2 regions of the Arthrobacter nitrophenolicus genome follow, and region 2 is predicted to be linked to the other one. Evidence: riboswitches for the same ligand, from Rfam matches in the RefSeq annotation. Region 2 holds a riboswitch; the other holds the start of a gene.
What was found. A riboswitch is a leader RNA that binds a small molecule or an ion and turns the genes downstream of it on or off. The one in region 2 is predicted to bind S-adenosylmethionine.
Positions count from the first base shown of each region.

Region 1 (5,262 bases), 1.1 Mb from region 2:
GCTCCAGGCCCACGGAGAGGCGGACCAGTCCCGGGGCGACGCCGGCCGCGGCCTGCTGCTCCGGGGACAGCTGGCTGTGCGTGGTCGACGCCGGGTGGATGACCAGCGAGCGGACGTCGCCGATGTTGGCAACGTGGGAGTGCAGTTCCAGGGCGTCCACGAACCGCTTGCCCGCCTCTGCGCCGCCGGCCAGGTTGAAGGCGACGATCGCGCCGGTGCCCCTGGGGCCGTACTTGCGGCCGCGCTCATACCAGGGGCTGGAGGGCAGCCCGGCGTAGGCGACGGATTCGACGTCGTCCCGTGCTTCCAGCCACCGCGCAACCTCCTGGGCGTTGGCCACATGGCGCTCCACGCGCAGGCTCAGGGTCTCCAGTCCCTGCGAGATCAGGAAGGCGTTGAAGGGCGAAACGGCCGAACCGAGGTCACGCAGGAGCTGGACCCGGGCCTTGAGGATGTAGGACAGGTTGGCTCCCAGTGCTCCGCCTTCCCCCAGGTCGCGGCCGTACACGAGGCCGTTGTAGGTGGGGTCCGGGGTGTTGAAGCCGGGAAAGCGTTCCGGGTCCTTGCTGAAGTCGAACTTGCCTGAATCGACGATGACGCCGGCGATCGCTGCGCCGTGGCCGCCCAGGTACTTGGTGGCCGAGTGGACCACGATGTCCGCGCCCCATTCCAGCGGCCGGATCAGGTACGGCGTGGACAGCGTGTTGTCCACGATCAGTGGTACGCCGGCCTCATGGGCGGTCCGGGAGACGCCTTCGATGTCCAGCACGTCCTGTCGCGGGTTGGACACCACCTCGGCAAAGAACAGCTTGGTGTTGGGCTGGACCGCCTCGCGCCAGTGGTCCAGGTTGTCCGGGTCCGCCACGAAGGTGACGGAGATGCCGAACTTCTTCAGGGTGTGGGCAAACAGGTTGTAGGTGCCGCCGTAAAGGCTGGGGCTGGCCACGATGTGGTCACCGGCCTCGGCGATGTTCAGGACGGCGAACGTCTCTGCCGCCTGCCCCGAGCTGAGGAGGAGCGCGGCGAGGCCCCCTTCAAGGCTGGCGATCCGCTGCTCCACGGCGTCCTGGGTCGGGTTGCCGATGCGCGTATAGATCGGGGCAAGCTCGGCGAGGGCGAAGCGGTTCGCGGCGCTCTCGGCGCTGGGAAAGACGAAGGAGGTGGTCTGGTAGATAGGCAGGGCGCGGGCGCCGGTGGCAGCATCCGGTTCCTGGCCGACGTGGATCTGGCGGGTTTCGAAGGACCATCCGTTGGACATTCAAGGCTCCTTTGACTGGGCCCGGCATGCTGGAAGCACCACGGGCCGCGCTTGCCATCCGGCCTTTTGCCGGACGGCCAGGTCCTCACCCGGGGCACCCCACCGCGGATGGAGGGTTGCCGGCCAGCGAGCCGGGGCTGTTGCTGGCACTCATGACCTGGGCCCAGTGTAGGAGTGCGCCCGGCCGGGCGGACACCATTGTGACGAACATGGTCCTGGGCCGCTTTCCGCCCGTGGAGCAGGTTTCGAGGGGTGCTGAAATCGAAAAATCCCAGTAAGGGTACCCTTAGCTGAGAGCCCGATCACAAAGTGCCAAGATGATGGCATGCGCATGGATCACGTCTCTTACGCCTGTGAACACGATGGCCTCGCGGCCACCACCGAACGTATTTCTTCTGCCCTCGGCGTTGAGGCAGTGAAGGGCGGGGTACACCCCCGGTTCGGTACCCGGAATATGATCATCCCGCTCGCGGGACACAAATACCTTGAGGTCGTGGAGGTCCTGGACCACCCGGCGTCGGACAAGGCTCCCTTTGGACAGGCCGTGCGGGCCCGCTCCGCAGCGGGCGGCGGCTGGATGGGCTGGTGCGTCGAAGTTGACGACCTTGCTCCCTTCGAGGAACGCCTGGGACGGGCCGCCGTCAATGGCAACCGCAAGTTCCCCGACGGCCGCGAGCTGGTGTGGAAGCAGATTGGAATCCTGGGCCTCATCGCCGATCCTCAGGTGCCCTACATGCTGAAGTGGGAGGGCGATCCGTCGCTCCACCCGTCTAACGCCTACGAGAGCAACATCAAGATGAGCTGCCTGACCATCGCCGGCTCGGCCTCCCGGGTTACCGAATGGCTGGGCGAGCCGGTGGAAAAGCCGCTGGAGGATGTTGCCGTTGAGTGGGTTGCCCCGCACGGTACGCCCGGCATCCTCTCAGTGACCTTCGAAACCCAAAACGGAGCGGTCACCATCTGACCTTCCCCTGACCGGGCATTTGGCCCGAGCGGGCTTCGGCCGCCATCAGGATGTGACAACGGCGTCACCTCCTGATGGCGGCCGAAGTTGTTTACCCCGCGGGTGTTGTTTTCCCGTGGCTTAGGTCTTTTGGCATCAGCCACTCAAAATGTCACACCCTCCCGCGATGATTCTTGTATGGGAAACGGCATGGGCAGCGGAGCTAAGAGGAAGGCGCTGTTTCCTGCCATCGCGGCTCCCGGCGCCGGGCAGGGAGAAGCATGCGGAACAGCTCCAGCGCAAATTGTCAGTGCCTCCCGCGATGATGTGGGTATGGGAAACGTCTCAGGGACAGCAGCGGCGATGGAAGGCTTTTATGCCACCGCGGCCGCGCTGAATGGGCTGTTCCTTGAGGAAGAAGCCTTGAAGACCGTGCATGCCAATAGAGATGCGGACGGAACCGGGGTTGATGTTCTCGGCCGACTGTATGAGCTTCGGTTGGAACGGCTTGGCCTGGAATCCAAGCTTGAGGCACAAACCACCGCACTCAAGGCCAGGGACGCTGCCCAGTGCCTTGACCTGCAGCAGGCCATGACCCCGCCCGATGCCTCCGCCCACGACCGCACGTTCACGGAAATATCAACAGTGGAAGAAATCGCCGGAGTCCTGACCATCAGCTCCGGAGCAGCAGGGGCATTCATCACCCAGTCCCGTCGGGTCTGCGCCCTCCCCTCGGTCTACGGGAACCTGTCTTCCGGGGCGTTGTCGTGGCAGGGCGCCAGGATCATCGCCGACGAAACCGAGGCCCTGGACCACCCCGCCGCCGTAGCCTTGGCGGACCACTTCCTGGACCCGGACGCGCCGAACCCGGCCCGCGGCTGCCCCGCCGCGAACCTTGTGCCGTCCCGGCTGCGGGCCAAGGTCCGCGCCTGGCGCGAACGCCACCACCCCGAATCCATCGAAAAACGCCACACCAAATCCGCAGCCGACCGGCGGGTCGAATTCACCCCCGACCGCGACGGCATGGCCTGGTTCGCGATCTATATGCGGGCAGACTGCGCGTTGGCGGCCTGGAACAAAACTACAGCCATCGCCCGCGGCCTCCAGGGCCCCAACGAAACCCGCACTCTTTCCCAAATCAGGGCCGATGAAGTCGCCCGACGCCTCCTCACCCCCGCCCAAGCCATAACTACCACCACAGACGCCAGCACCGGCACCGGCTCCGGCTCCGGCTCCGGCTCCGGTCCGAGCATGGCCTCCCCGGCCGGCGGCGGGGACACGGAAGGCACCGGTGGACAACGCGGCAGCCAACCCGGCACCATCAACGCTGCAGCCGGCGACGGCAACAGCCACCCCGGCACCGGCGATCAGGTTCAAGGCGCCGCGGAGGACCAGTTCCCTGATGAATTCCTCGGGCTCGCCACCCTCTTCGGATCCGACGAACCAGCAGCGGACCCCGGCATCCCGGACAGCACTCACCTCGAAACCAACGATCACATCGACGCAACCAGTAACCCCGGCACCAAAGACAACAGCACCGGCGACACCTGCAGCCAAGCGGGAACCAGCATCACCACCGCGTCCCCCGGCGCAACCAGCCCCGGAGCCGGGAAAGTCCCCACACCCCGCACCGACGTCCTCGTCACCGTCCCCGTGTTCGCCCTGCTCGGCCTAACTGACGAACCGGCCACCCTGGACGGCTACGGCCCAATCCCCGCGTCCATGGCCCGTAAACTCCTCGCCGACGGAGCAGAGTCCTTCACCCGCGTCCTCATCGACCCGCGCGACGGAGCACCCCTGGAAATCGGCCGCACCAGCTACCGGCTCACCAAAGCCATGAAACAAGCCCTGACCCTCCGCGACGGCAAATGCACCTTCCCCGGCTGCAACAACAACGCCTTGGACAACGAAGCCGACCACCTCCAGGCCTGGCAACACGGCGGAACAACCGGACTCAGCAACCTGGCACAACTCTGCCCGAAGCACCACCGCCTCAAACACAACAGCGGCTGGACACCCACCCAAGCAACGGAAACCGAACCACCCGGCTGGAAATCACCCACCGGCCGCCAATACTCCAGCGAACAACCTGACCGCAAACCAACCATCTGGCCGGACAACGTCCTGGTTCAGGAAATCAACACCGTGCCGCACCTAAAGGGACAAACTGGAGCAGATGACTCCCCCGCCGAGGCATGGTGCCCTCCGGAATGGCTGGAATCAGCACCACCCTGTGCCAAACCACCATGGGAAGAACCACCCTGGGAAGAACCGCCCTGTGAAGAACCGGGGGACGACAACCTCATCGACGCCGACGACATCGCACCCTACGACCCCGTATGGGACGACTTCTACGCCATGCCCATCGTCCTCCCACCGGACCCGGAAAAGGACCTGACCCTCAGCGGCTGGGCCTTTAGCGATTGGGCCCTCAGCGACCCTGCACTTAGCGGTCCGGCCCGGAGTGACTCAGCCCTGCTCCGTACGTAGCCGCTACCCCAGCCCCACGGCCCGGCCGAAGAGGCTGAAGCCGACAAATGCCACGATATCCAAAAGCGCGTGGGCAATAACAAGGGGCATAACCCGCTTGGTCCGGGTGTACAGCCAGGCAAACACGATGCCCATCACCACATTGCCGATAAAGGGACCGAAGCCCTGGTACAGGTGGTAGGTGCCGCGAAGGAGCGAACTCGCCGCGATCGACAGCGGAACGCTCCAGCCGAACTTGCCGAAACGGTTCATCAGGTACCCCACCACGATGACCTCCTCCACCACCGCATGCCGGAGGGCGGACAGGATGAGCACCGGCACGGTCCACCAGTAGGCATCCAGCGCACTGGGGATGATGGCGGTGGTGATGCCTAGGGCCCTGCCCGCGGCATAAAGGCCCAGGGAGGGAATTCCAATCAGGGCCGCAAGCCCCAACCCCTGCAGCAGGTCCTTCCCGGGGCGGGCGAAATTGAAGCCGAGCTTCCGGAAGGCAGAGCCCGGATTGCCGCCGTCATCCGTTGCCGCCTGCCGCTGGTCCGTCAGGAAGTAGATCACCAGCAGCACCGGCACC
Region 1 is NZ_CP174504.1:3,188,110-3,193,371, reverse strand. It holds gene ACJJV6_RS14720 (bifunctional o-acetylhomoserine/o-acetylserine sulfhydrylase) at 1-1,258, opposite strand, end outside; SAM riboswitch class IV at 1,301-1,416, opposite strand; gene ACJJV6_RS14715 (VOC family protein) at 1,584-2,222, shown strand; gene ACJJV6_RS14710 (HNH endonuclease signature motif containing protein) at 2,535-4,691, shown strand; gene ACJJV6_RS14705 (CPBP family intramembrane glutamic endopeptidase) at 4,695-5,262, opposite strand, start outside.
Region 1: linked by a shared signal. The riboswitch ahead of ACJJV6_RS14720 (bifunctional o-acetylhomoserine/o-acetylserine sulfhydrylase) and the one ahead of ACJJV6_RS00445 (aminotransferase class V-fold PLP-dependent enzyme) in region 2 are both predicted to bind S-adenosylmethionine.

Region 2 (5,262 bases):
GGCGCAGCGCCGACGACACGGATCCGGTGGAGCGGGCCGTGGTGGCCAATGCCGACCAGCTGGTGATCGTGGTGGCCGCCGCCAACCCGGAACCCCGCACGGGCTTCATCGACCGCGCACTGGTGGCGGCCTACGACGCCGGCATCGACCCGGTCCTGCTCGTGACCAAGGCGGACGTCAAGGATCCAGCGGAGCTCCTGTCCAACTACACGCACCTCGACCTTCCCGTGATCATCAGCCGCACCGCCGACACCCAGGCGTCCGGCATCGACGCCCGCTCCGACGACGGCCTGTCCGCCCGGCTGGACAGCGCGGCAGTTGCCGCGCTCCGGTCCTACCTGGACGGCAAGGTCACCGTCATGCTCGGACACTCCGGTGTCGGCAAGTCAACAATGGTCAACGCGCTCACGGGAGCCGAGCGGGCCACCGGCGGCGTCAACGCGGTCACCGGCAGGGGCCGGCACACGTCGTCGTCCGCCCTGGCCCTGCGGCTGGTGGACGCCCCGCCGGGCAGCTGGATCATCGACACCCCCGGCATCCGTTCGTTCGGCCTGGCGCATGTGGACCCGGACCGGATCCTGCGGTCCTTCCCCGACCTCTCACCCGGCACCGACGCCTGCGAACGCGGCTGCAAGCACACGGCAACTGCCGTTAACTGCGGCCTGGATGAATGGGTCGCCGCGGGCCATGCCGGACCCACCGGAGAAGCGCGGCTGGCCTCGCTGCGCCGGTTGCTCGGAGCGGATCCGCGGGAGGAAGCGCAGGAGGCAAAGGAGCTCGGCAGCGTCAACTGACAACGCCGATCTCCCAGCAGAACTGCCTGCAGACGGTAGTTTGGAACCATGATCCAACCCGCTTCGAGCTACAACGATGACCTGCGCCTGGCCCATGTCCTGGCCGACTCCGTGGATGACCAGACCATGAGCCGCTTCAAGGCACTGGACCTCCACGTGGAGACCAAGCCCGACCTGACGCCGGTCACCGACGCGGACAAGGCCGCCGAGGAAGCCATCCGCGGCCAGCTCTCCCGCTCCCGTCCGCGCGACGCGGTCCTGGGTGAGGAGTTCGGCAGTACCGGCCACGGCTCGCGCCGCTGGATCATCGACCCCATCGACGGGACCAAGAACTTCGTCCGCGGCGTCCCTGTCTGGGCCACCCTGATCGCCCTCGTCGACGAGGGCGAGCCGGTGGTCGGCGTCGTCAGCGCCCCGGCCCTCGGCAAGCGGTGGTGGGCCGCCAAGGGCATGGGCGCCTACATGGGGCGTTCACTCGCCGCGGCCACCAGGCTCCGGGTCTCCAACGTTTCCAGCCTGTCCGACGCTTCGCTGTCCTACTCAAGCCTCTCCGGCTGGAAGGAGCGGGGAAACCTGGACGAGTTCCTGGGGCTCACCGAGTCGGTGTGGCGGACCCGCGCCTACGGCGACTTCTGGTCCTACTGCATGGTGGCCGAGGGCTCGGTGGATATCGCCTGCGAGCCGGAGCTGAACCTGTACGACATGGCAGCCCTGGTGCCGATCGTGGTGGAGGCCGGCGGACGCTTCACCTCGTTGGAGGGTGAGGACGGCCCCTTCGGCGGTAACGCCCTGGCCACCAACTCCATCCTGCACTCGGAAGTGCTGCAGCGGCTGAACCCGGGTTTGGACGACCTGCTCTAAAGACCCCGGCAACCGAACAAACGACGGCGGATACCTCCGGAAGGAGGTGTCCGCCGTCGTGTTCTTCGCCGAAAGGCGAGATTTCCATCCGCACGTAACAAAAGCCTTAACAATTGCGCCGGCTTCAGTCCTGGCCGCCCCATGTTCTACGCTCTTAACCAGGTCACGAGTGCCAGCGCAAAACCCCGGTTTGCTGGCCGGCAACCCTCCATTCGCGGTGGGGTGCCCCGGGTGACGACCAGGCCGGTCCGGAGCGGATGCGGCAAGCGCGGATTCCCTTGATACCGGAGTCCTGTTTTGAAGTGAGGTCTCTGTGACAACTGCCACCGTCTCCCCCAACGCCGCCATTACCGCCGAATCCGTCTTCGACGAGCGCCAGGCGCTGGCCGGCCGTCCGCTTGCAGCCGTCACCGGAGCGGAAATCCAGGCACCGCTGATTTCGGGCGGCCACATCCGCTACGCGAACCTCGACTATGGCGCTTCGGCCCCCGCCCTCTCGGTGGTCTCCGCCTACCTGAACGAGATCCTGCCCTTCTATGCCAGCGTCCACCGCGGTGCCGGCTACGCGTCCCAGATCAGCACCTCGGTCTACGAAAACGCCCGCAGCATCGTCCGCGACTTCGTGGGCGGCCGCCCGGACGACTCCGTGATCTTCACGCGGAACACCACGGACTCGCTCAACCTGCTGGCCGGCTGCCTGCCCCTCACCGACGGCCGGCCCGCCGGCGACGTCCTGTACCTGGACATCGAGCACCACGCCAACCTCCTGCCGTGGCAGGGCGTTCCCCACCGCAGCATCGTTGCTGCCGACACCATCGCCGGCACCATCGACGCCGTGCGCGCCGAACTGGAACAGGGTGGCGTCAGCCTGCTGGCCATCACGGGTGCCTCCAACGTCACGGGCGAGATCCTGCCGGTCCGAGCCCTTGCTGCCCTGGCCCACCAGCACGGGGCCCGCATCGTGGTGGACGCGGCCCAGCTGGCGCCGCACCGGCGCATCAACATCAGCGCGGACGACGTCGATTACGTCGCCTTCTCCGGCCACAAGCTGTACGCGCCCTTCGGCGCCGGCGTCCTGGTGGGCAGGCCGGACTGGCTCGACGCCGGGACCCCCCACCTTGCCGGCGGCGGCGCCGTCAAGGAAGCCAGGCTCGACGGCGTCAGCTGGGCAACCGGACCGGCCCGCCACGAGGGCGGCTCCCCCAACGTCCTGGGTGCCGCCACGCTGGCCAAGGCCACCCAGGTCATCGCGGGCCTGGACCAGGAACGCTGGCACGCGCACGAGTCCGCCATCCGTTCCTTCCTGGTGGAGGGCCTGCAGGAGATCGACGGCGTCACGGTGCACCAGATCTTCAAGGACACCAACCCGGACACGGACACCATCGGTGTAGTCAACTTCTCCGTTGAGGGCTACGACGCCGGCCTGGTGGCTGCGTACCTCTCGGCCGAGCACGGCGTGGGCCTCCGGGACGGGCGCTTCTGCGCACACCCCCTGCTGAAGCGGCTGGGCCTGCCTTCCGGTTCGCTCCGCGCCAGCTTCGGCGTGGGTTCCCGGCTGGAGGATGCCGAGCGGCTCCTGGCCGGGATCGCCAAGCTGCGCCGGGACGGGCTCGGCTGGGACTACGTGGTGGACGCCGGACGCTGGGTTCCCGCCAACGACACCCGCACCTACCCGCACTGGGCCCCGAACACGCCGGGCACCGCCGGCGCTGCTCCCTGCACCGACGACTGACCGGTCCGGCTGATGCGGTAAATTCGGAAGGTACCGCAAGGCATTGACTGAAGGAGGCCGCAGGTGGTTCGGGGTGGCCCCAGACTGGATCACGGGCGGCGCAGGGAGCTGGGAAAGAGCTTCGAGCAGGGCGGCCGGCACTACCAGCGGGTCCGGCCCGGTTATCCCGCGGAGTCTGCGGACTGGCTGATCCCCGCCGGTGCGCGGGATGCGCTCGACGCCGGCGCAGGAACCGGCAAGTTCACCGAACTGATGCTGGAACGCGGCCTGGCCGTCACCGCCGTCGACCCGTCAGCGGACATGCTTGACCAGCTGAAGGCACACTATCCCGGCGCCACCGCGGTCCTGGGAACCGCCGAGGCCACCGGCCTCCCGCCGTCCGCCTTCGACGTCGTCACCGTTGCCCAGGCCTGGCACTGGTGTGATCCCCTTGCCGCGAGCACTGAACTGGCACGCGTCCTCCGTCCGCACGGCATCCTCGGGCTTGTCTGGAACCAACTGGACACCACCGTCCCCTGGGTACACCGGCTCTCGCGGATCATGCACGCCGGGGACGTCTACAAGCCCGGCCACCGGCCAGTGGTGGGTCCGGAATTCGGCCAACTGGAGGGCCACGTGACGCACTGGCACGACACCGTCAGCACCGAAGACCTGATCGAACTGACCAAATCGCGCAGCTATTACCTCCGTGCCGGCGAAGCCACCCGCGCCAAGGTCCTCGCCAACCTCGACTGGTACCTGCATGAACACCTGGGGCATGCCGCGGACGAAGCCATCGGGCTGCCGTACCTGACCTTGTCGTGGCGGGCAGTCAAAGTATGAGCGGTTCCGCCGCGCACCCTGGCCATTCGGTAGGCTTGGTCCTGTGAAGACCAGCGCGCCCTCCTCCTCCATCGAGGACTACGTCAAGGTCATCTACTCTTTTACCGAATGGCAGGACAAGCCCATCACGTCCTCGCAGCTGGCCCAACGGCTGGGCGTGGCGAATTCGTCGGTGTCGGAAATGGTCCGCAAGCTCAAGGACCAGGGCCTTGTTGACCACAAGCCGTACAGTGCCATCACCCTCACGGATGCAGGCCTGCGGCTTGCCTTGTCCATGGTGCGGCGCCACCGGCTGATCGAAACCTACCTTGTCCAGCAGCTCGGCTACAGCTGGGATGAGGTCCACGACGAAGCCGAACTGCTCGAGCACGCGGTGTCGGACACTTTCATTGAGCGTGTCGCCGCGAAACTCGGCGATCCAAGCAGGGACCCGCACGGGGATCCCATCCCCACCGCAGACGGCAAGGTCCTGATGCCCCGGGCCCACCTGATGGGCGAGCTGGATCAGGGGCACACCGGCAGGATCACCCGCATCAGCGACGACAACCCGGACCTGCTCCGCTATCTGTCGGCTGAAGAGATCGACCTTGACGCCGAGGTCGAGGTGGTGGGGCGCCGGCCGTTCGGCGGGGCCCTGATGGTGCGGATCCGGAACTCCGGCCACACCAGGGACTACGACCTGGCGGATGAGGTCACCTCCGCCCTCTGGGTCCACAGCGACCATCCCCATCCCGGCTGCCTGCTGGGAGACAGCTGACGTGGGGCCGGCGCCCGCCTGGCGGGCCTGGCTTGCCGTTAGCGCCGGTGGCCTGGTGGGCAGCGAACTCCGGTACGGCCTCGCGCTGGCGTTCCCCGACCAGCCCGCGTCGCTGCCGTGGGCAACGCTGTGGATCAACGTTGCCGGCAGCTTCGTCCTGGCCGCGCTGACCACCGCGTGGATGGCCAGGCCCCGGACTGCGTTCTGGCTTCGCGCCGGGCTGGGACCCGGACTGCTTGGCTCCTTCACCACGTTCTCCGCCGTGGTGTTCGCGGTGGACCAGCTGGCCCGGGCGG
Region 2 is NZ_CP174504.1:93,922-99,183, forward strand. It holds gene ACJJV6_RS00435 (ribosome small subunit-dependent GTPase A) at 1-794, shown strand, start outside; gene hisN (histidinol-phosphatase) at 843-1,655, shown strand; SAM riboswitch class IV at 1,817-1,930, shown strand; gene ACJJV6_RS00445 (aminotransferase class V-fold PLP-dependent enzyme) at 1,969-3,387, shown strand; gene ACJJV6_RS00450 (class I SAM-dependent methyltransferase) at 3,451-4,209, shown strand; gene ACJJV6_RS00455 (metal-dependent transcriptional regulator) at 4,253-4,966, shown strand; gene ACJJV6_RS00460 (fluoride efflux transporter FluC) at 4,968-5,262, shown strand, end outside.